One region of the Comamonas sp. GB3 AK4-5 genome, then DNA from elsewhere that is predicted to be linked to it. Evidence: predicted binding sites of a transcription regulator. Region 1 holds the regulator's gene; each other region holds the start of a gene.
The links. Region 1 encodes FNR, which switches genes on or off when oxygen is low (the NO sensors DNR and NnrR bind a similar motif). Its sites were predicted from a motif close to TTGATNNNNATCAA; they were not measured.
Positions count from the first base shown of each region.

Region 2: dsrO (sulfate reduction electron transfer complex DsrMKJOP subunit DsrO) is a predicted target of FNR. The motif match lies at 1,946-1,959, and genes of this name have one in related genera.
Region 3: clpB (ATP-dependent chaperone ClpB) is a predicted target of FNR. The motif match lies at 1,696-1,709, and genes of this name have one in related genera.
Region 4: cydD (thiol reductant ABC exporter subunit CydD) is a predicted target of FNR. The motif match lies at 1,991-2,004, and genes of this name have one in related genera.

Region 1 is NZ_CP166730.1:3,322,382-3,327,958, forward strand. Features, by position in the region: gene ACA027_RS15030 (HD-GYP domain-containing protein) at 1-674, opposite strand, end outside; gene ACA027_RS15035 (hypothetical protein) at 639-773, shown strand; gene ACA027_RS15040 (sulfite exporter TauE/SafE family protein) at 855-1,592, opposite strand; gene hemN (oxygen-independent coproporphyrinogen III oxidase) at 1,596-2,978, opposite strand; gene fnr (fumarate/nitrate reduction transcriptional regulator Fnr) at 3,200-3,922, shown strand; gene ACA027_RS15055 (hypothetical protein) at 4,012-4,266, opposite strand; gene ACA027_RS15060 (DUF349 domain-containing protein) at 4,397-5,577, opposite strand, start outside.
Region 2 is NZ_CP166730.1:2,325,961-2,331,537, reverse strand. Features, by position in the region: gene purL (phosphoribosylformylglycinamidine synthase) at 1-83, opposite strand, end outside; gene map (type I methionyl aminopeptidase) at 333-1,145, shown strand; gene dsrO (sulfate reduction electron transfer complex DsrMKJOP subunit DsrO) at 2,018-2,797, shown strand; gene nrfD (NrfD/PsrC family molybdoenzyme membrane anchor subunit) at 2,811-3,851, shown strand; gene ACA027_RS10590 (tetrathionate reductase subunit A) at 3,965-5,577, shown strand, end outside.
Region 3 is NZ_CP166730.1:3,998,955-4,004,531, reverse strand. Features, by position in the region: gene ACA027_RS17895 (DMT family transporter) at 1-449, opposite strand, end outside; gene ACA027_RS17890 (helix-turn-helix domain-containing protein) at 594-1,511, shown strand; gene clpB (ATP-dependent chaperone ClpB) at 1,809-4,415, shown strand; gene ACA027_RS17880 (hypothetical protein) at 4,460-4,831, shown strand; gene ACA027_RS17875 (coniferyl aldehyde dehydrogenase) at 5,137-5,577, shown strand, end outside.
Region 4 is NZ_CP166730.1:3,441,470-3,447,046, reverse strand. Features, by position in the region: gene ACA027_RS15615 (NAD(P)H-dependent flavin oxidoreductase) at 1-636, shown strand, start outside; gene ACA027_RS15610 (hypothetical protein) at 827-1,501, shown strand; gene cydD (thiol reductant ABC exporter subunit CydD) at 2,150-3,835, shown strand; gene ACA027_RS15600 (amino acid ABC transporter ATP-binding/permease protein) at 3,832-5,577, shown strand, end outside.

The DNA.
Region 1 (5,577 bases):
TCCGTGAGCCCAGGCAGGTTCTCTGCACAGCGCGGATCGATATCAAGCTTGCCCACATCGTGCAGCAAAGCCGCCAGACCCAGATCCATCAAGCACGCCGCATCCAAGCCATGCGCCTTGCCGAGCAGCAGCGACAAGACCGTCACATTGATGGGGTGGGCACCTTGCCGCTCCCCCACGTTTTCGGACAACAGCCGGATGGTGGTCTGCGAGCTGTCCAGCAGCTCGGTGATGTAGTCCCCCACCAAACGCTGGCTGGTTTGCAGAGCTTGTTCGGGAGCGCTCACCACCTCATCCAACACCTTGCGGTATCCATCAGCTGCCACCGTAAAGCGTTGGTTGCACATTTGCAATGCGGCACGCTCCGTACGGACCGCGAGTGGTCCGTCTTCCTGCGGCTGACTCCGGCGGGGCGGCACGCTTTGTCCCGAAGACCTGGCCTGCATCAACAGGGGGGCAGGTATGCGCAAGGGCTGCTGCTCCGTACCGTCACCTTCTGCAATTGAAAGGGAAAGTAAAGCAGGCGATATCTCCGCATCACTTTTGGCAGGAATACAACGGATTGAGCGTATTCCCAGCGACTGCAGCGCCTGGATTTGCTCCGGGCTGCCGATGCGAAAACTGCTCACAGGAAAAGGATGGCGCAGCCAGCCGATGTCCAGCTGGATATACATGCCTATGCAGACATCCTGAATATCGATGAAAAGGGATTGCGTCACATCGTCTCCGCCACCCAAAACGGCCAGCGCATCAACCCAAACGCCTCATTATGACGACAGACAAAGCCACATTAGCTTGTAGGCACCCAACTTATCTGGTTGCCCCCATGTGATTTCACCTGCACGCCACATATGTCAGCGGCACCACTGCGAGGGCTGCACCACCACATCCATCCACAACGCCCAGACAGACACAGCCACCAGCAAGGCACCCGCCACCCGCATGCCCCAGGCCGCACGCCACTGGGGCAGCACGCTGACGCGGCGCCACAACCAAGGCCCAGCCGCCAGCCACAGCCCGGTGCCGACACCAAAGGCCAGCATGCTCACCGCCCCCAGCCACACGCTACCGGCCAAAGCAGCCACCAAAACGCCAGAGTACAGCAAGCCGCAGGGAAGCAGTGCCCACAGGCAACCGGTGAGCCAGGTGCCACCCGGCATATGCAGCCAGCGCTGCACCACCGCCCACAGCTGGCGACCGCTGCGCTCCAGCCAGGCAGGCTGGCGTGCCTGAAACAGCAGCAGCAAACCCCAAGCCAGCGCGGCCAGGTGCAGCATCACCCACAAGGGGTGCAGCGCCGTGGTGCGATCGGAAAACCACGCGACGCGCTCCATGGCATAGGCTGCCACGCCACCCAGCGCTGCATAGCCCAGCAAACGCCCGCCATGAAAGGCCAGCCAACGCGCCGAAATCCGGGACTGCCGGGCCGGCTGCACACCATCCGCATGCACGGGAATGCTGGTACGGGTGCCGGCTTCCGGCCCCAACTCCAGCCCCGTCACCGCCGCGCAAGGCGCTGCGCACATTGCAAGACAATGGGGCCCACCCACGAGCCCCATGAAAAATGCCGTCCCCAACAACGATAGCCACATGGGCTAGATGATCCGGGAAAACCGTGCCCGGGTCTTGCCAGCCTGCAAATGTCGGTCAAACACCATGGCCACTCCGCGCACAAAGAACCAGCCCTTGGAGGTCACGCGCACACCGTCGCTGCGAATCTCCACCAGACCTTGTTCTGCCTGCGGCTCCAGCAGCTCCAGCTCATTGGCAAAGTAGCTCTCGAAATTCAGCAGCCAGGCTTGGCTCATGGGCTCGAACAGCACCTCGCCCTGGCACATCAGCGCCATGATGACAGCGCGGCGCACCAGATCATCGCGGCTCAGTGCCAGACCGCGCACCACGGGCAGTTGCCCCTGGTCGAGGAAGTCGTAGTACTCCTCCAGCGTCTTGGCGTTCTGGCTGTACGTCACACCCACGCGGCCGATGGCCGACACACCCAGCGCGATCAGATCGCAATCCGGCTGCGTGCTGTAGCCCTGAAAGTTGCGGTGCAGCCGCCCCTGGCGCTTGGCGATGGCCAAGGCATCGTCCGGCAGCGCAAAGTGGTCCATGCCCACATAGACATAGCCGGCCTGCATAAAGGCATCAATGGACCGCGACAGCATGGACAGCTTGTCACCGGCTTGCGGCAGCTCTTCCGTCACGATGCGGCGCTGCGGCTTGAAGCGCTCGGGCAGATGGGCATAGGCATACAGCGCAATGCGATCAGGGCGCAAGGCAGCCACCTGCTCCAGCGTCCGGTCAAAAGACTCGGCCGTCTGGCGTGGCAACCCATAGATCAGGTCCACATTGATCGATTGAAAGCCGATGTCGCGTGCGGCCTGCACCAGCTCGAACACCTGCTCGGCAGGCTGCTCACGGTGCACGGCTTTTTGCACATCGGGATCGAAATCCTGCACACCAAAGCTCAGGCGGTTAAAGCCCAGGCGCGCCAGATGCAGCAGGCGCTCGCGTGTCACCGTGCGCGGGTCGATCTCGATCGAGTATTCCCCTACGGCCTCGAAGGAAAATTTCGCTCGAAGCATCGTCATCAGTTGCGACAACTCGCTGTCAGACAAGAACGTAGGCGTTCCGCCGCCAATGTGCAGCTGGCTGACGGCCTGCCCCTCACCGCAATGCGCCACCTGCAAAGCCACCTCTTTTTCCAGGTACTGCAGATAGGTGTGCGCACGCTCATGGTGCTTGGTGATGATCTTGTTGCAAGCGCAGTAGTAGCACAGCGATGCGCAAAACGGCACATGCACGTACAGCGACATGGGCAGCGCCTTGGCGGCCGAGTTGAGTTTGCGTTGCTGCAAGGCCAACTCGTAATCTCCAGGGCCAAAGGCTTCGATAAATCGGTCAGCTGTGGGATAGGAGGTATAACGGGGCCCAGGCACGTCATACCGACGAAGTAGCTCTGGCGTTACAGCAGTCATTGTGTGAATTCCTTGTGTGCTGGCTGCACTGTGCCCCAAGCAAGAAATGTCACACTTGACACTCATCAAGATACAAGCAAACTACACCTGCGACAATTTGATTCAAATCATTCGAGCCTTCCCTCCACTTTTCTGCTTCGATCCCCCTCGCCCCACATTCCGATAATCCTTCAGCATTACGTCCGATGGCCCGTTCCGCGGGATCCCAAGGCGTCATTACCATGACCCCCCCCCCCATCAAAGTTACCTGCTCCAATTGCAACCTGCGCGAACTGTGCATGCCCAGCGGCCTCAATGAGCAGCAGCTGCAACGTATTGATGAAATTGTGGCGACCCGCCGCAAAGTAAAGCGTGGAAGCACCCTGTTTCGCAATGGCGAGGCCTTCACCTCGCTCTATGCCATCCGTACCGGCTTCTTCAAGACCTGCGTGGCCACGGAAGATGGCCGCGATCAAGTCACCGGCTTCCAAATGGCAGGCGAGATCATTGGCCTGGATGGCATCGTGCACGACCACCACACCTGTGATGCCGTGGCACTGGAAGACGCCGAAGTCTGCGTGATGCCTTTCGATCGCCTGGAAGATCTCTCACGCGAAGTCACGGCACTGCAGTCCCATGTGCACAAGGTGATGAGCCGCGAAATCGTGCGCGAGCATGGCGTGATGCTGCTGCTCGGCAGCATGCGCGCAGAGGAGCGCCTGGCCGCCTTTGTGCTGAACCTGGTGCAGCGCCTGCATGCCCGCGGCTTTTCCTCGTCCGAGCTGGTGCTGCGCATGACGCGCGAAGAAATCGGCAGCTACCTGGGGTTGAAGCTGGAAACCGTCAGCCGCACCTTCTCCAAGTTCGTCGAAGAAGGCCTGGTCGAAGTCAAGCAGCGCCATGTGCGCATCCTCGACACCGAAGGCCTCAAGCGCATCGTCAACAGCCAGCACGAGTGCGCATGATCCACAGCCCACGGCAGCTGATGCCGTGCGCGCCCTATTGAAAAAGCCTCCGTACGGAGGCTTTTTTTCATGGTGGCATCTGCACCACATCAGGCGGATGCGGACGCCGCGTCGTTGATCTCCCGGGGCGAAAGCGCCAGCAAACAGGTCATCGCCGAAGCCATGATGGTGATGCCCCAGAACACAAAGAAAGCGGCGGTACAGACACCCAAGCGCGACGTCTCGGCACAGGCTGAGAACCGAGGCAGATCCAGTGGATCGACAAAGGCGAAGACCAACATCTCCATCACCCCGGCGGCCAGAAAGGCCGGCCAAACAATCCACATCCAGCGACGCAACAGCATGGGACTCTCCTTGTTGAGGGATACGCACTGCCATTGTCCCCAAGCTGGGCGCGGGCGCTCTAGCAGATACCCTAAACATAAAAAAAGCCTGCATTGCTGCAGGCTTTTGAAGGTCAGCGTCTAAACGACCTTATTTGCTGCCACGCAGCAAGGCCTTGAGCGCGCTTTGCAGACGCTGGGCATCGCTGTCACTGCGGGCAGCGGCCAGCACGGCGGCCACATCCTGCTCCCAGGTGGTGCGGGGGTCAGCGGCCTTGCGGTTGGTCAGCAGCTGCAGCTGCAGAGCGCGGCGGGCAGACAGTTGGTCGGCCGGCGTGGGAACATCGGCCGCCATTTCCAGGCGCAGCAGCGACTGGGCAGCATCGCCCTGGGCAGCACCCGACACAGCAGCCTGCCAGCTGTTGCGCGTCGCATTGCTGAGCTTGCCCAGCTCTTGGGCAGCGGGCAGCAAAGCCGCATCGCGCTGGCCCCAGGCATCCATCAGTTGGGTCAAGGCTTCACCGTGGGCCTGGGCCGTCAGCTTGCGCAGCGCAAACTGGGCGTGGTCCATGGCTTCGCGCTGTGCACGGAAAGCCGCATCACCCAGGCGTGGGCCACGGGGCGTACGGTCGGGGCGCTCGAAACGATCACCGCGATCACCACGCTCCGGACGGCCAGGCTTGCGCGCAGCGGGTGCCGGTGCGGCCTCCTTGCGCATACCGGGGCGGTCATCACCACGCACCGCCTTGATCGGGCGGGCCACGGCCGGCGCTGCGGGGGCAGCTTCGCCCTCCGCTGCGGACGGGCTTGCAGCTTCGGCAGCAGCGGCCGCAGGCGCGTTGCGCAGCACTTCTTCCAGCCCTGCCACGGCGGCGCGGATTTTCTGGACATCGCCGTCGGCATTGGCGGCTTCCAATTGCTGCGAAGCTTCCAGCACGGCACGGTCATGGGCACTCAGCGTGGCGGGGTTCACGGCCGTGCGGGCGCGGTCACCGCGCTCGGCCGGCTTGCGGCTGAAAGCCTCATCCAGCGGCTTGCGGAAGGCATCCCACAGCTTTTGCTCCTGGCGGCGATCCACCGGCACCTCCTGGGCTTCAGCCTGCCAGCGCTGCTGCAGCGCCTTGATGGCGGCGATTTGCAGCGCGGGTGCATTGCCCAGCGCCTGTGCCTCTTCGATCATGGCGTGGCGGCGTTGCAAGCTCGCTTGCTGCACGCGCTGCAGCGGGGCTTCCGCCTCGCCCATGGCCTGGCGCCATTGCTGCTGCAGCTCGGCATACAGCTTCTCGCCCACATGACCGCCTTCACGCCAGCGCTCGGCAAACTGGCGCAGGC
Region 2 (5,577 bases), 1.0 Mb from region 1:
GCGACCAGGTCGGTCAGAAGCTGTTGGGCGCGGAACGAGCTCAGGGCGTTTCCACCCTCAAACTGTGTCAAATGCAAGGTCACGTGGCGGCCTGTTTATGTGAAGGCTGGTGAAAAGCGCCATGGTCAGGCCCTGCAGATGAGGGCTGGGCCAGGGCGCTGAATCGGTGAGCCTCCGATTTTACCGCGCCTGGGGCTAACCCGAGGCTTAACGCCTATTTACGCCCACTTCGGTGCCCCGCCAATGCCTAAAGCAGGGAGAGCCAAGCATGCCAGCACCTGCAAAGACGCCGCCCGCAGCATGCCCAAGCCTGCGATGGGATAATTCCCTGCATGAGCATCACCTTGAAGACCCCCGAAGACATTGAGCGCATGCGCATCGCAGGCCGCTTTGCTTCGGACGTGCTGGACTACATCACCCCCCATATCCAGCCCGGCATCACCACCCAGCAAATCGACGATCTGTGCGCAGAGCGCATGGCACAGCAAGGCACCAAGACGGCCTGCCTGGGCTACCAGCCTCCAGGCATGACGCCCTACCCGGCCTATGTCTGCACCTCGGTCAACCATGTGGTCTGCCACGGCATCCCCAATGACAAACCGCTGAAAAAAGGCGACATCGTCAACGTGGACGTGACGGTGATCACCGAAGACGGCTGGTTTGGCGACAACAGCCGCATGTTCATCATCGGCGAGGGCTCGATCGCGGCCAAGCGCCTGTGCCAGCTCACGTTTGATGCCATGTGGAAAGGCATTCAGCAGGTCAAGCCCGGCGCCACGCTGGGCGATATCGGCCACGCCATCCAGAGCTTTGCCGAAGGCCACAATCTGTCGGTGGTGCGTGAGTACTGCGGCCACGGCATTGGCCAGGTCTTCCACGACGAACCCCAGGTGCTGCACTACGGCCGCCCCGGCACCGGCGTGGTGCTGGAAGAAGGCATGGTCTTCACCATCGAGCCCATGCTCAACCTGGGCAAGCGCGACATCAAGGCCATGCCTGATGGCTGGACCGTGGTCACCAAGGACCGCAGCCTGACCGCGCAATGGGAGCTGATGCTGGCCGTCACCAAGACGGGCTATGACGTGCTGACCTGGTCCGATGGCTCGCCCACGCCGCCCGGCTTCATCACTGCCATCCGCACTTGAAATAGGACACCCCCCCTGAGTCGCCTACGGCGCCTTCCCCCCGCTCTTCGCTCGCTGCGCTCGCGGGCAGGGGGACAACACCGGCGCTGCGGGGCGGCCCTTGCGCGGTGTCTCTGGGCTGGGGCGCGCCGGTTTTATGCGCTGGGGCTTGATGGGGGCTGGGCGATGTACAAGCCCTCCCGTGGGCACGTCATGCCACCTTCTCCCGCTCTTCGCTCGCTGCGCTCGCGGGCAGGGGGACAACACCAGCGCTGCGGGGCGGCCCTTGCGCGGTGTCTCTGGACTGGGCTGCGCCGGTTTTATGCACCAGGGCCTGATTGAGGCTGGGGGATATGCAAGCGCCCCCTGGGAGCATCACGCTCATCCTCTCGCAGCGCTGCGCTCGCGGGCAGGAGACGACACCAGCGCGGCGGGGCGACCCCTTGCGCGGCAGCCCTGATATGGGCTGCGTCGGCTTTGCTGCTTCAGGACCTGATTGGGGTTGCGTGCCATCCCAACCCTCCCCGTTGGCACACCGCGCATGCACCCACCATGCAGAGCTGAGGTGCCAGCCCCAGCTTCTGCACCCTGCCCTACTCCCCCAGACCCCGCCCCGCCGCTGCACCGTCCAGGTCCAGCGGCTTTTTTGCGCGCATTCCATTTGTCCGCTATATTCGCTATTCATTTATGGAATAGCGATACCAAATGATTTAACTGGGATTTAAGCACCCCGAAAACATGTATTTAATACTTTCTTAATACTTTATTTTAAAAATAAAAGGTTTTTTATTATTTCAATACAAATCAATAACTTGCATCTCTTGACTCATATCAAACCCATTAACTGACATGAAACTGAAAATCCCATTCACACGATGATGGATTTTCAAACCATGGCAGATAAAACCCCATTCCCCCTGACGCAGAACCCAGGGCAGACCAAGCGGACGTTTCTGCAAGAGCTGGTGGCACTGGCCACCACTTTCGGCCTGGCAGGTTCCGCCCAGGCCGGTATGCCGGGTGCCCCAGGCTTTCAGCCCACACGCCGCCCAGGCATGGAGGGCAAGCGCTTCGGCATGCTGGTCGATATGCGCAAGTGCATTGGCTGCCAGGCCTGCACGGTGAGCTGCTCGGTCGAGAACATGCCGCCCATTGGCCAGTTCCGTACCACGGTGCTGCAGTACGAGGTGGACCAGCCGGGCAATGCCCCGGCCATGGTCAGCCTGCCGCGGCTGTGCAACCACTGCGACGAGCCGCCCTGCGTGCCCGTGTGCCCGGTGCAGGCCACGTTCCAGCGCACCGACGGCATTGTGCTGGTGGACAACGAGCGCTGCGTGGGCTGCGGCTACTGCGTCCAGGCCTGCCCTTATGACGCGCGCTTTATCAACCACGAGACCCAGACCGCAGACAAGTGCACCTTCTGCGAGCACCGCCTCGAAGTCGGCCTGCTGCCGGCCTGCGTGGAAAGCTGCGTGGGTGGCGCCCGCGTGATTGGCGACCTCAACGACCAGCACAGCGAAATCAACCAGCGCATGGCCGCGCACCAGGACGAGATCAAGGTGCTCAAGCCCGAGATGAAGACCGAACCGCGCGTGTTCTACATCGGCCTGCCCGATGAGTTTGTCCATGGCGTCGATGGCCAGGCCAGCGTGCGCTTGATCGCAGAACACTAAGAAGGAGCCCCTCATGCAAATCATTGAACTCCTGACCCCTGCCTACGAAGTCGCCTGGCTGCCTTGGGCCGTGCAGTACTTCTTCCTCGTCGGCGTGGCCACCGGCGCCGCGCTGCTGGCCAGTGCCTGCGCCTTTGGCGCCCCCGGCAGCCTGCGCCAGCGCCTGTTGCCCGCCGTGCTGCTGACGCTGACCGTGAGCGTGATCGCCGCGCCGGTGTCGCTGCTGGCCGACCTGCACCAGCCCGCACGCTTCTGGCATTTCTATGCCCACTTCACCTCCTGGTCGTGGATGTCGGTGGGCGCCCTGCTGCTGCCGGTGTTCCTCATGCTCAGCCTGGCGCTGATCGCCAGTTGGTGGCTGGGCAAGCCCGGCTGGATGCGCGCCATCGCCCCGCTGCTGGTGCTGTCGGCACTGACCATCACCGTCTACACCGGTGCAGAGCTGATGGTCATCCGCTCGCGTCCGCTGTGGAACACGCTGTGGGTGCCCGTCAACCTGGCGCTGACCGGCTGGCTGGCCACCGTGGGCACCACTTTTGTGCTGGAGCGCTTTCTGCCCGCCAAGCACCGCCTGGATGCGGCGGCGCTGCAGGCATTGCGCAGCGTAGGCCTGCTGCTGGCGGCCGCACTGGTCGCCGTGGCATTGATCTGGGCGGCCTCTGGCTTGGCCGGCGGCAACCCCTCTTTCGACGCCGCCCTGCGCCTGTGGAATGACTTCCCGGTCTGGCGCATGACCATGCTGGGCTCGGCCCTGTTCGGTGCCGTGGTGGTGGGCGCGCTGCTGCGTGGCAAGCACCGTCTGGGCGCCAAGGGCTTCACCCTGGTGCTGGGCCTGGGGCTGGCGGCTGCGGCCTGGGCCTTCCGCTGGGCCTTGTTCATGGGCGTGCAAGGCGTGCCCAAATTCGGCGCTGGCCTCTACCTCTACCACATGCCTCTGGGCGGCGACGGCCTGCTGGGCATGCTGGGTGTGGCCGGCCTGTGCGTGGCCCTGGTGGCCATGGCGAACTGGGCACTGGAGCTGTTCCCGGCCCGCACCGCCGCCACCGCGGCCTGAGCCCCGGCTCCACACATATCTAGCCAAATAGGCATTTCACGCAATACCCAAGCGCACTGGCAGCTATCAAAATCACAAAATAGCCGCCAGTGCCCGCCCAGAAAGGGCTGCACATGACTGACAAAAAAATCCCCTCCACACCCGCGCAATCGAATGACGCCGATGTGGCCCGCCGCCGCCTGCTGCTGCGCGGTGGTGCCGTGGCCGGTGGCCTGGCCGCTTTTGCTGCCGGCTATGGCGAAACCCTGACCCGGGGCGCCAAGGGCCTGATTGCCGGCACCTCCGGCACCGCCACCAAGAGCGCCACGCGCGGCAACTCGCTGACGCCGGAATTCCGCATTGACCCCGTCACCGGCCAGCTGAGCACCCAGCCCGGCCAGGTGGTCAGCCCCTCTTCCTGCCTGGGCTGCTGGACGCAATGCGGCATCCGCGTACGCGTGGACACCGAGCACAACCAGATCCTGCGCGTGGCCGGCAACCCCTACCACCCGCTGGCCACCACCCGCCATGCGCCCATGGACACGCCGGTGCGCGAGGTCTATGCCATGCTGGGCGGCGACAACGGCCTGGAAGGCCGCGCCACCAGCTGCGCACGCGGCTCGGCCATGTTCGAGCACCAAAAGGCTCCGCACCGCGTGCTGGGCCCGCTCAAGCGCGTGGGCCCGCGCGGCTCCGGCCAGTGGAAGAGCATCACCCTGGAAGAGCTGGTGCGTGAAATCTGCGAAGGCGGCGACCTGTTTGGCGAAGGCCATGTGGAAGGCCTGGCCGCCATCCGCGACGTGAACACGCTGATCGACGCCGACAACCCCGAATACGGCCCCAAGGCCAACCAGCTGCTGGTGACCGATGCCTCCAACGAAGGCCGCACGCCCCTGATCAACCGCTTTGCAAAGCAGTCCTTTGGCACGGTCAACGTGGCCAACCACGGCGCCTACTGCGGCCAAACCTACCGCGTGGGCACGGCGGCGGCCCTGGGCAACATCCCCGGCATGCCCCACGGCAAGCCGGACTGGAAGAACTCCCGCTTCGGCCTGTTCATCGGCACGGCGCCCGCCCAGGCCGGCAACCCCTTCCAGCGCATGGGCCGCGAGCTGTCCGAGGCCCGCACCCGCCCCGAGCAGACCTATAAGTACGTGGTGGTCTCGCCCGTGCTGCCCACCTCGTCCAGCCTGGCCGCCGGTGACAACAACCGCTGGCTGCCCATCAAGCCCGCCACCGACCTGGCCCTGGCCATGGGCCTGATCCGCTGGATCATCGACAACGAGCGCTATGACAAGCAGTTCCTGACCCAGCCCGGCCCTGTAGCCATGGCCGCCGCCGGCGAAGCCAGCTGGAGCAACGCCACCCATTTGCTCATCAACGAGCCCAAGCACCCACGCTACGGCCAGTTTTTGCGCGGCGCCGACATCGGCCTGCCCATGCCCGAGCCGGTGGACGAGAAAACGCCTGCCGAAGATGTGTACGTGGTGCAGCTGGCCGATGGCAGCCTGGCCCCCCACACCGTGGACCAGGCCGCCGAGCTGGTGGTGGAGCGCGCCTTCACCCCCATCAAGGCAGCTGACGCCGCCGAAGACCCAGCCCCCATGGCCCTGTGCTCCTCGTTTGTGAAGCTGCGTGCCGAAGCCCATAAGCAGACGCTGGAGGAATACTCCGCCCTGTGCGGCGTGCCCGTAGCCGAGATCGAAGCCCTGGCCAAGGAGTTCACCAGCCATGGCAAGCAGGCCGT
Region 3 (5,577 bases), 680 kb from region 1:
AGCAGCCCGCTCCAGCTGGCATGGGCGCCATGCTGCAGCTCGGGCCAGAACAGCAGTACCAGGCCGCCCAGGCCCAGCAGGCTGCCGGCCAGCACATGGGGTGCCAGGCGGCGACCGTAGACCAGGCGGGCCAGCAGGGCATTCCAGATGCTGGCGGTGGAGAACACCACGGCAGCCAGGCCGCTGGCCAGGGTCTCGCTGGCGTACATAAAGCAGACAAAGTTCAGGCTGAACAGGCACAGGCCCTGGCCCAGCACGCGGGGAATGGCCGCGCCGCGCGGCGTGCGCCATTGGCGCGAGAGCAGCAGCCAGGCAAACATCACCAGCGTGGCCAAGGCAAAGCGGTAGGCAATCGAGACCTCGACCGGCACAGCGCCGAGCTGCAGCTTCAAAGCCAACCAGGTGGAGCCCCAGATCAATACGACCAGGGCGTACAAAGGCATCGTCATCATTCAAAAAAACCAAGTGGGGCAGCCAAAGCTGCGAAAAAGCGGGGGTGATGATGCGCTCTGCCAGCCGTAGCCCATGGCAGATTCCTGCGGTTTTGTGGGGCGCCGCCAAGGGGAGCGAGGGCTTGGCGCGAAAATATCGCCATGACGCCCATGCCGCAGTCCTCCTTGCCCGCTTGCCACCTGAGCCAGGTGCTGGGGCGCTCCAAGGCGCAGCTGCAGCGGCGTGCACGCCTGGGTGATGGGCTGGAGCTGGCGGTCTGGACCAACCAGAACGATGAGGTGCGCTATGCCCAGCAAGGCCACCACACGCTGTCGGTCTATCTGGCGGGCGGCCATGGCTCGCGCCTCAAGCTGCAGCCCCAGGCCCTGGGGGCGCCGGGGCGCAGCTGCGTGCTGCCGGTGGCCCATGAGTCCCACTGGGTGGTGGGCGAGGCAGTGCAGTTTCTGCACCTTTATGTCTCCGATCTGGCCTGGGCGGAGCGCGTGGTGCGCCTGCTGGATGCAGAGCCGCGCGCCCGCACGCTGGCGCCGCAAATCTACATGCAGGAGCCGCTCTACCAACAATGGGCCCAGCAGCTGCAGTCGCTGGACTGGAGCCAGCCCGGTGACGCCCTGCGGGCCGACCAATTGAGCCAGCAGGTGCTGGACCAGTTGGTGCTGCGCTCGGCCACGCCGCACCAGCGCCAGGCCGCAGAGCGTCCGCAGGGTGGCCTGTCCACCGTGGCGCGGCGCCGGGTGCTGGAGCATGTGGAGGCCCATCTGGCGCACAGCAGGGCGCTCAGCCTGCCCGCGCTTGCCGGTGTGGCCTGCTTGTCGGAGTACCACTTTGCCCGCATGTTCCACCAGAGCATGGGCTGCACACCCCATGCCTGGGTGATGCAGCGGCGTCTGGCATGGGCAAGACAGGCCTTGGCAGCGGCCGGCCAAGCCACGACGCTGCAGGCTTTGGCCATGGACAGCGGCTTTTCCAGCGCCAGCCATTTGGTACGTTGTTTCAAGGCCCATTGGGGGGTGACGCCGGCGCAGTTTGTGCGTTGGGGTGGTGGGGCACCCCCCTGAGTCGCCTGTGGCGCCTTCCCCCCGCTCTTCGCTCGCTGCGCTCGCGGGCAGGGGGACGCTACCAGCGCGGCGGGGCGGCCCTTGCGCGGCAGCCCTGGCGTGGGCCTTGTCAGTTTTGCGCCTCCGCGCTTCTTTCTCTGGGGCGCAGCATTGCGAGCACAAGGCAGGTTCTCCTACGCGACACTTGATGCAGATCAGGTGCACAAGGGCGGCTGCATGGGGCAATATCTTGAAGGTGGCCGAGATGTCCCCACCTGTCTAGCAGTTCCATTTTTGCTGTTGAGAGAGCCCTTCATCATGCGTATCGACAAGCTGACGACCAAATTCCAAGAAGCCCTGGCCGAGGCCCAGACCCTGGCCCTGGGCAATGACCACAACCGTATCGACCCCCTGCACCTGCTGGCTGCCATGCTGCGCCAGCAGGATGGCCCACGGGCGCTGCTGGAGCGTTCGGGCGCCAAGGTGGCTGCCATGCAGACCGCCGTGGAAAACGCCATCAAGGCCTTGCCCACGGGGGACAGCGGCGCCGAGGTGCAGCCGAACTCCGAGCTGATCCGCCTGCTGCAGGCCACCGAAAAAGAAGCCATCAAGCGCGGTGACCAGTTCATCGCCAGCGAACTGCTGCTGCTGGCCCTGGCCGACAGCGATACCCAGGCTGCAAAAATCGCCAAGGACAACGGCCTGTCGCGCAAGCGCATGGAGGCCGCCATCGAGGCCGTGCGGGGCGGCCAAAAAGTGGACAGCCCCGAGGCCGAAGGCCAGCGCGAGGCGCTGAAGAAATACACGCTGGACCTGACCGAGCGCGCCCGCGCCGGCAAGCTGGACCCGGTGATTGGCCGCGACGATGAAATCCGCCGCTCCATCCAGGTGCTGCAGCGCCGCAGCAAGAACAACCCGGTGCTGATCGGCGAGCCCGGCGTGGGCAAGACCGCCATCGTCGAAGGCCTGGCCCAACGCATTGTCGAGGGCGAGGTGCCCGAGACGCTCAAGGACAAGCGCGTGCTGGTGCTGGATATGGCCGGCCTGCTGGCTGGTGCCAAATACCGCGGCGAGTTTGAAGAGCGCCTGAAATCCGTGCTCAACGAAGTGGCCAAGGAAGAGGGCCGCGTGATTTTGTTCATCGACGAGATCCACACCATGGTGGGCGCCGGCAAGGCCGATGGCGCCATGGATGCCGGCAATATGCTCAAGCCCGCTCTGGCGCGGGGCGAGCTGCACTGCATAGGCGCGACCACGCTGGACGAGTACCGCAAGTACATCGAAAAAGACGCGGCGCTGGAGCGGCGCTTCCAGAAGGTGCTGGTCAAAGAGCCCAGCGTGGAAGACACCATTGCCATTCTGCGCGGCCTGCAGGTGCGCTACGAGGCCCACCACGGCGTGGACATTACCGACCCCGCCATCGTGGCGGCGGCCGAGCTCTCCAACCGCTACATCACCGACCGTTTTCTGCCGGACAAGGCCATTGACCTGATCGACGAGGCGGCTGCCAAGATCAAGATCGAGATCGATTCCAAGCCCGAGGCGCTGGACAAGCTCGAGCGCCGCATGATCCAGCTCAAGATCGAGCGCGAGGCTGTCAAGAAGGAAAAGGACGAGGCCTCGCAAAAACGCCTGCAGCTGATCGAGGAAGAGCTCGAGAACCTGGAGCGCGAATACGCCGACCTGGAAGAGGTGTGGAAGTCTGAAAAAGCCAGTGCCCAGGGCTCGGAGCAACTGCGCAAGGAGGTCGACCAGATCCGCGTGCAGATCGAGGATTTGAAGCGCAAGGGCGACTTCAACAAGGTGGCCGAGCTGCAGTACGGCAAATTGCCCGAGCTGGAGAAAAAGCTCAAGGCGGCCCAGGCCAGCGAGGCCGATGGCCAGGCGCCCCAGCACCGTTTGCTGCGCACCCAGGTGGGGGCGGAGGAAATCGCCGAGGTGGTGAGCCGTGCCACGGGCATTCCGGTGGCCAAGATGATGCAGGGCGAAAAAGACAAGCTGCTGCAGATGGAGGGCAAGCTGCATGAGCGCGTGGTGGGCCAGGACGAGGCCATCAATGCGGTCTCCAACGCCATCCGCCGCTCGCGTTCGGGCCTGTCCGATCCCAACAAGCCCCTGGGCAGCTTTCTGTTCCTGGGCCCCACGGGTGTGGGCAAGACCGAGTTGTGCAAGGCGCTGGCGGGCTTTTTGTTCGACAGCCAGGACCACCTGATCCGCATCGACATGAGCGAGTTCATGGAAAAACATAGCGTGGCACGCTTGATTGGCGCGCCTCCGGGCTATGTGGGCTATGAAGAGGGTGGCTATCTGACCGAGGCCGTGCGCCGCAAGCCCTATAGCGTGGTGCTGCTGGACGAGGTGGAAAAAGCCCATCCCGATGTCTTCAACGTGCTGCTGCAGGTGCTGGACGATGGCCGCCTGACCGATGGCCAGGGCCGTACCGTGGACTTCAAGAACACGGTGATCGTGATGACCAGCAACATCGGCTCGCAGCTGATCCAGAGCATGGTGGGCCAGGATGCCGAAGACATCAAGGAAGCGGTGTGGGGGGAACTAAAGACGCATTTCCGACCCGAATTCCTGAACCGCATCGACGAAACCGTGGTCTTCCATGGGCTGGATGCCAAGAACATCGAGGCTATTGCCAGGATTCAGCTGCGTTTGCTGGCGTCCCGGCTGGAAAAAATGGAGCTGTATTTGCAGGTTTCCGAACAGGCCTTGGCAGAACTGGCTAAAGTGGGCTTTGACCCGATCTTCGGTGCCCGTCCGCTGAAGCGGGCCATACAGCAACGCATCGAAAATCCGTTGTCCAAGCTGCTGCTTGAGGGTAAGTTCCCACCCAAGAGCGTCATCGAGGTGGCGGTCGATCCGGTGCAGGCGCCGGGCGTGTTCCAGTTCTCGCAAGCGACTCCTGTTGGGAAGTAAGCGCTGCATGAACCGCACGCCTGGCATGCAAGAAAGGTGATGTTTTGAACAATTTCGCTCACACGGCCATACGTTGGGCCACCCGCATCTTCCTGCTGCTAGCGGGCGCAGTATTTCTGGTGTCCCTGCTGGCGGTGGCCAGCCTGCTGGCCCTGGTCTGGGGGGCTCGCGCCCTCTGGGCCAAGCTCACGGGCCGGCCCGTGACGCCTTGGGTCATGCCCATGCGCCCCGGCGCAGCCTGGTCCTTCTACAGTCCGAACAGCTGGGCCGGTGCCATGGGTGCCGGCAGCGCTGGTGGTGCAGCGGAAGCCGCAGCTTCTGAAAGCGATGCCAGTGCTCCCGGCAGCAAGCGCAGCGGTGTGCTGGCCAGCGTGGCCCGCGATATCACCGATGTGCAGCCGCGTGAAATAAAGTGAAGCACCCCCTGAGCCGCTTTGCGGCTTCCCCCTCTCTCGCTTTGCTGCGCAATGCGGGAGGGGGACGGCACCGTCGCTGCGGGGCGGCCCTTGCGCGGTGCCCTGGCGAAAGGGCCGCTGCATGCGACAACGTCAGTTCTCTGCCTCGTGCCCTTGGTTTGACTCCCTCGCCCTTCGGGGAGAGGGCTGGGGTGAGGGGGCTTTCGGCATGGCGTCTATAGCCTTTTTCACGCGCGCTGACTGAGCGCGTTGTGGTTTCGGGCCTGGGCGCCCGGTAATGCTTTTCTTGCAGGGATATCTGGCGCATGACTTCTCCCGCTTTGCAACAGGCTTTCGAGCTGCAATACCAGGCCAGCCGCCAGCAGGTGGCGGTGCCCGCCATGCTGCGCAAGGAGCGGCTGCTGCGGGTGCAGCGCATGCTCGACGAGCATGGCGCGGTGCTCACGGCGGCGGTGCAGGCCGACTTTGGCGTGCGCTCCGTGCGTCTCACGGAGTTTGTCGATCTGTTGATGCTGCGCACCCAGCTCAAGCAGGCCCTGCGCAAACTGGAGCGCTGGATGCGGCCGCGCCATGTCTGGACACCGTTGCAGCTGTGGCCGGCACGGGCGCGCATCGAGCGCCAGCCTCTGGGGGTGGTGGGCATCATCGCCCCCTGGAATTACCCGCTGCAGATGGCATTGGGCCCGGCCATTGCGGCTTTGGCCGCGGGCAACCGCGTCATGCTCAAGCCCAGCGAATTGGCTCCC
Region 4 (5,577 bases), 120 kb from region 1:
AGCCTGGGTGCGCGCGAGGACGTGAACCAGGCCGTGCACGGCTGGGGCGGCGTGGTGTTGCACGACATCATCAACAACAAGTTCGCCCGCAAGGCCATCGAAAAAGGCGCTGACGGCCTGATCGCCGTGGCCGCTGGCGCCGGTGGCCACGCCGGGGTGAAGAGCCCGTTTGCGCTGATCCAGGAGGTCCGCCAGTGGTTTGACGGCCCCGTGGCCTTGTCCGGCTCCATCGCCACTGGCGACGCCGTGCTGGCGGCCCAGGCCATGGGCGCGGACTTTGCCTATATCGGCTCGGCCTTCATCGCCACCGAAGAAGCGCGTGCGACCGATGACTACAAGCAGGCCATCGTGGACGGCAACTCCGACGATGTGATCTACAGCAATCTGTTCACCGGCGTGCATGGCAACTACCTGGCCCCCTCCATCCGTGCGGCCGGCCTGGACCCCGAGAACCTGCCGCAGTCCGATGCCAGCGCCATGAACTTTGGCTCCGGCCGCACCAAGGCCTGGAAAGACATCTGGGGCTGCGGCCAGGGCATTGGCGCCGTCGACAAGGTGGTGCCCACGGCCGAGCTGGTGGCACGCCTCAAGCGTGAATACGCCGCAGCCCGCCAGCGCCTGCAACTGGCGGCCTGAGCCCGCAGGCTTTGGCGTTGCGGCGCCAGAGCGTTTGATAGTTACAATTTGCCCGCCTCGGCAGGCCATGGCCTGCCGCGTGCAGCTTCCAAGCCCCTGTGTGCCAGGTCGTTCTTCTCAAGAGCCGGCCTGTAGCGCAGGGGTTTGTCTTTTTGCGCGCTCTGTGGAGCGCTGTTTGCTTTCCATCTCTATGCAATTGAAATCCCTGGGCGCCGTGGCGCTGGCATCTCTGGCACTGGCCACTTCCGTGCAAGCGGCCGAACTCACTCCACAGGCCGCGACCGATCTGTTCCTGAAGTCCATCGTCCATATCGACACCAAGGCCATGGAGGCGCTCAACGCCTACCTGCGCCCGACGCGCACCAGCCCGGGTCAGGGTGACTTCATCAACGTCACCGAAATGCAGGAAGTCGATCGCGACTACCCCAAGGAGCTGGCCGAGACTTTTCTGGAAAACGTGCAGCTGAGCGATGCAGAAAAAAAGGCGCTGGAGCCCGCTGCGGTGCAGCTGTTCGCCAGCGTGCGTGCCTCGCAAAAGCGCATTGCCTGCACCATGGGCAAGCCCCAGAAAATCACCGAAGGCGTGCATGCCGCGATGATGGCCGTCAGCGTGCCCTTCCGCTGCATGGCGCCCAATCCTCCGGAAAAAATCGTGGCCTTTTTGCAGCGCGCAGGTGCTGCCAAGTGGAGCCTGGCCCAGTACAGCGAAGGCGTGCAAGCCCTGAGCAAGGGCTTTGAAGCCGCACCGCTGACCCAGGTCTGGGACGGCGAGCTCCCGCTGGCCGCCGAGAAGAAGAAAAAGCCACTGGTGTGGCAGAACAACTTCCCGCGCGAAAGCATTGACGTCACGCCGCTGCAGTACTGAGCGGTCGTTTTCCGTTTTTTCCTGGGCGCGCAGCAGCCACGGCATAGCCTCCCAGGCGCATGCCAGGCGCCTGCTGCGCCCCTGGCGGCCTGCCACCTTCGCGGTGCGCAGGGCCGCCATGCCCCAGGCTTTTTTCGCCCGGTGCGCAGGCAAGCGCGTGCCGCATGCGCGTTATGCCCCTCTGTTTTTTGGGGGATACCCGCCAGCCCTTGGCGCCTTGCCACACACCGCCAGGGGGCGTTGTCGGACAGCGCGCCATTTCTCTCGGTTGTCGCTTTTCCCCTCCAGCCTTGCCTCTTGGTGAAGGCTTGCAGCGTCTGCTCTACGCCTGCAACGTAAACACACACTCAAAGCCCTGCATAAGCCCAGCCGCAGCCATGGTCATCGCCGGCCTGCGCCGAAGGGGCGTGCCCAGCGGGCACAGGCCGGTTTGAAGTGATTTTGACGGCGCGATAAAGCTTGCTATAAACCGCTCGTCGGACATAAAAATTGATCGCAGTCAACACCACAGTGTTTCACTTGGTTTCCTGTATCCCGGCGAAGGCAGGTGTTGCGTTGGATTTAACATATGCAGAAATTTCAGTAAATACTGAAACAGAGAGGAAAACATCTGTGCCTGACTCTGATCAAGCGCTGCACAAATCCCGCATGCCAGGGCGGCGGCTGGACCGTGGCAGCAGTTGGTCGGTGCTGGCGTCGCTGCTGTGGCTGCCGCAGGCCGCGCTGCTGGCGCTGGCTGTCCAACGCATTGCCGATGGGCAGGCGGCCACCGTCATGCCGCTGGCAGCCGGTCTGCTGGTTTTGGGCCTGCTGCGTGCCTGGAGCGATGGGCATGGCATGCGCTGCAGCTTTGATAGCGCCCGCAGCGCGCTGCAAGTGCTGCGCGGCCAGGTGGTGCAGGCATTGGCGCAAGCCTCGCCCTTGGACCGCCAGCGTCCGCCTTCGGGTCTGGCGGCCAGCGCTGTGGCCGAGCAGGCCGAAGCCATCGTTCCCTGGCTCTCGCGCTACCAGACCGCCATGTGGCGGGTGATGCTGGTGTCGCCGGTGATTGCCCTGGCCGTGGCCACCCAGTCCTGGGTGGCCGCTTTGATTCTGCTGCTGGCTGCGCCCCTGATCCCCCTGTTCATGGCCATTGTGGGCTGGCGCGCCCAGGCCGCCAGCGAAGAGCAGATGGTGCAACTGGGGCAGATGAATGGTTTCTTGCTGGACCGCCTGCGTGGCATGACCACGCTGCGCGCCCTGGGCGCGGTGGACGCCACGGCCCTGCGCCTGCGCGCGCATGCCGAGTCCCTGCGCCAGCGCACCATGCGCGTGCTGCGCATCGCCTTTCTGTCCTCGGCCGTGCTGGAGCTTTTCTCCGCTCTGGGCGTGGCCATGGTCGCCGTCTATGTGGGCTTTCACCTGCTGGGCCATCTGGAGTTTGGTGCCTGGCAGGGCAAGCTCAATCTGGGCCAGGCCCTGTTTGTGCTGCTGCTGGCCCCCAGCTTTTTCGAACCACTGCGTGAGCTGTCCGCCGTCTGGCATGACCGCGCTGCGGGTGAAGCCGCCATGCAGACGCTGCAGCAGCTGACCCTGCCGCGCCAACCGCTGCCCGGTGCGTTGCACAGCCCCAGTGCCCATCCCGAGCAGGCGGCCAGCCATCTGCTGCTGCAAGGCGTGCAGGTACAGGCCCCGGGTGTGGACCAGGCCTTGCCCGCCATCGATCTGGAGGTGCAGCCCGGCGAGCATGTGGCCCTGTGGGGCCCCAGCGGCAGCGGCAAGTCGCTGCTGCTGGCACAGATTGCCGGCCTGCTGCCGTTGAGCTATGGCGAGCTGCATATCGACGGCGTGGCCTGTACCGAGGCAACCGCTGCCGCGCTGCGCGGGCGCATCGCCTGGATGGGGCAGCAGCCCCATGTGTTTGCCGGCTCGGTGGCGCGCAACGTGGGCCTGCAGCGGCCCGGTGTCTCGGCCCGGGCGGTGGCCGAGGCGGTGGAATGGGCCGGTCTGGGCCAGGTGCTTGCAGCCCGGCCCAGCAACAGCCTGGGGGAGGGCGGACAAGGCCTTTCCGGCGGTGAAGCCCTGCGCCTGGCCCTGGCCCGGCTGGCCACGGCAGCTCCCCAGGCCGGTCTGTTGCTGGTGGATGAGCCCACGGCCCACCTGGACCAGGCCACGGCCGACCAGGTGACCGAGGCCTTGCTGCAGCTGGCCCAGGGCCGCACCCTGGTGGTGGCCACGCACGATCCGCTGCTGGCGGCCCGCATGCACCGCACTGTGGTCATGCCTGGCACAGATGAGCGGGCCAGCAGGGCGCAGCGGGCGCCGGCTTCCACGCCCGAAGAGGTCTGCCCATGAAACACACCCACGCCGTGCGCACCATGCTGAAGGCGCTGGCCGCCATGGCACCGCGCCGCCTGTGGCTGGGTGGCATGGCCATGGCCTGCCTCACGGTGCTGATGGGCATGGCCTTGCTGGGCCTGTCGGGCTGGTTTATTGCCGCCACGGCCATGGCGGGTCTTGTGCCGCTCACGGCCCTGGTTTTTGATGTCTTCATGCCCAGCGCCGGCATACGTCTGCTGGCCCTGGGGCGCACCGGATCGCGCTATGCCGAGCGCCTGCTGACCCATGACGCCACGCTGGCCGTGCTGGCCGCGCTGCGCGAGCGCCTGTTTCGCAGCTGGGCGCCGGCAGGCAGCGCCTGGCAACTGCGCATGCGGCCCGCACGCTGGCTGCAGCGGCTGACCAGCGATGTGGATGCGCTGGACAGCCTCTATCTGCGCTTGCTGGTGCCGCTGGCTGCGGCCTGTGGCGCGGCCTTGCTGGCGGCCGTGGTGCTGGCTGGCATGCGCTGGTGGCTGGGCCTGTTGCTGGGTCTGTGGCTGCTGCTGGCCGGTGTGGGTCTGGCGGTCTGGCTGGCGCGCAAGGCCCGTAGACCCGCCACCCGCCGCGCCGTGGCGCTGGAGGCCCTGCGGGCCCAGGCCGTGGACCTGGTGGCTGGACAAACCGATTTGCTGATGGCGGGGCGCTTGAGCGCCCAGTGCGAGCGCATGGCCGCCACCGAACAGCGTGTGGCCCAGGCTGATCGACAGCTCAACCGGCTGGAGGCCAGGGCCAGCATGGGCTATGGCGCGGCTGGTGCACTGACCCTGGCCGGTGTGCTGCTGGCCGTGGCCGCGCTGGCCGAGCAAGGGCGAATTGGCGCGCCCGGCGCCGCCCTGGCCCTGCTGGTGGCCCTGGCCGCCATGGAGCCTTTTGCCGCCTTGCGCCGGGGGGCCGCCGAGGCCGGTCGTACTTTGTTGGCCATCAAACGCCTTGCACCGCAGGTACAGAGCGCAGATGCTGCTAGCAGCTTGATAGCGCAGCGGCCCGCAGCCGGCGTGGCGCTGTCGCTGCAGTCGGCCACCACCCGGCCCTATGGCAGCCAGCGCGTGGTGCTGGGCCCCTTGAGCCTGGTGGTGCGCCAGGGTGAGCATGTGGCCGTGGTGGGCCGCAGCGGCGCGGGCAAAAGCACATTGCTGCTGTTGCTGGCCGGCGAGCTGCTCGCACTGCAGGGCAGCGTGGCCGCCGAGCCCGTGACCTGGCTGACCCAGCGCACCGAACTCTTTCAGGACAGCCTGCGGGACAACCTGCTGCTGGCCCAACCCGAGGCCAGCGATGCCGCGCTGTGGCAGGCCTTGCAGGACGCAGGCCTGGCGGCCGATGTGCGCGCCATGCCGCAAGGCCTGGACACGTTGCTGGGCGAGGGCGGCCTGGGTCTGTCGGGCGGCCAGGCCAGGCGCCTGGCGCTGGCGCGGCTGCTGCTGCACCCGGCGGGCTGCTGGCTGCTGGACGAGCCCACCGAAGGATTGGATGCCGCCACCGCAGCCGATGTGCTGCAGCGCTTGCGGCAGCAGATGCAAACACAGGCACAGGTACGCACCGTGGTGGTGGCCACCCATTTGCGCCGGGAGGCCGAGCTGGCCGACCGCGTGCTGTGGCTGGAACAAGGACGACCGGTGCTGGATGCACCGCGCGGCTCGGCCGAGTTCGCGCGGGTGCTGGCGCAGCTGCGTGAGGACGCCGATGGCGTGGCGCAGCAGGGCATGACCCCAGATTTT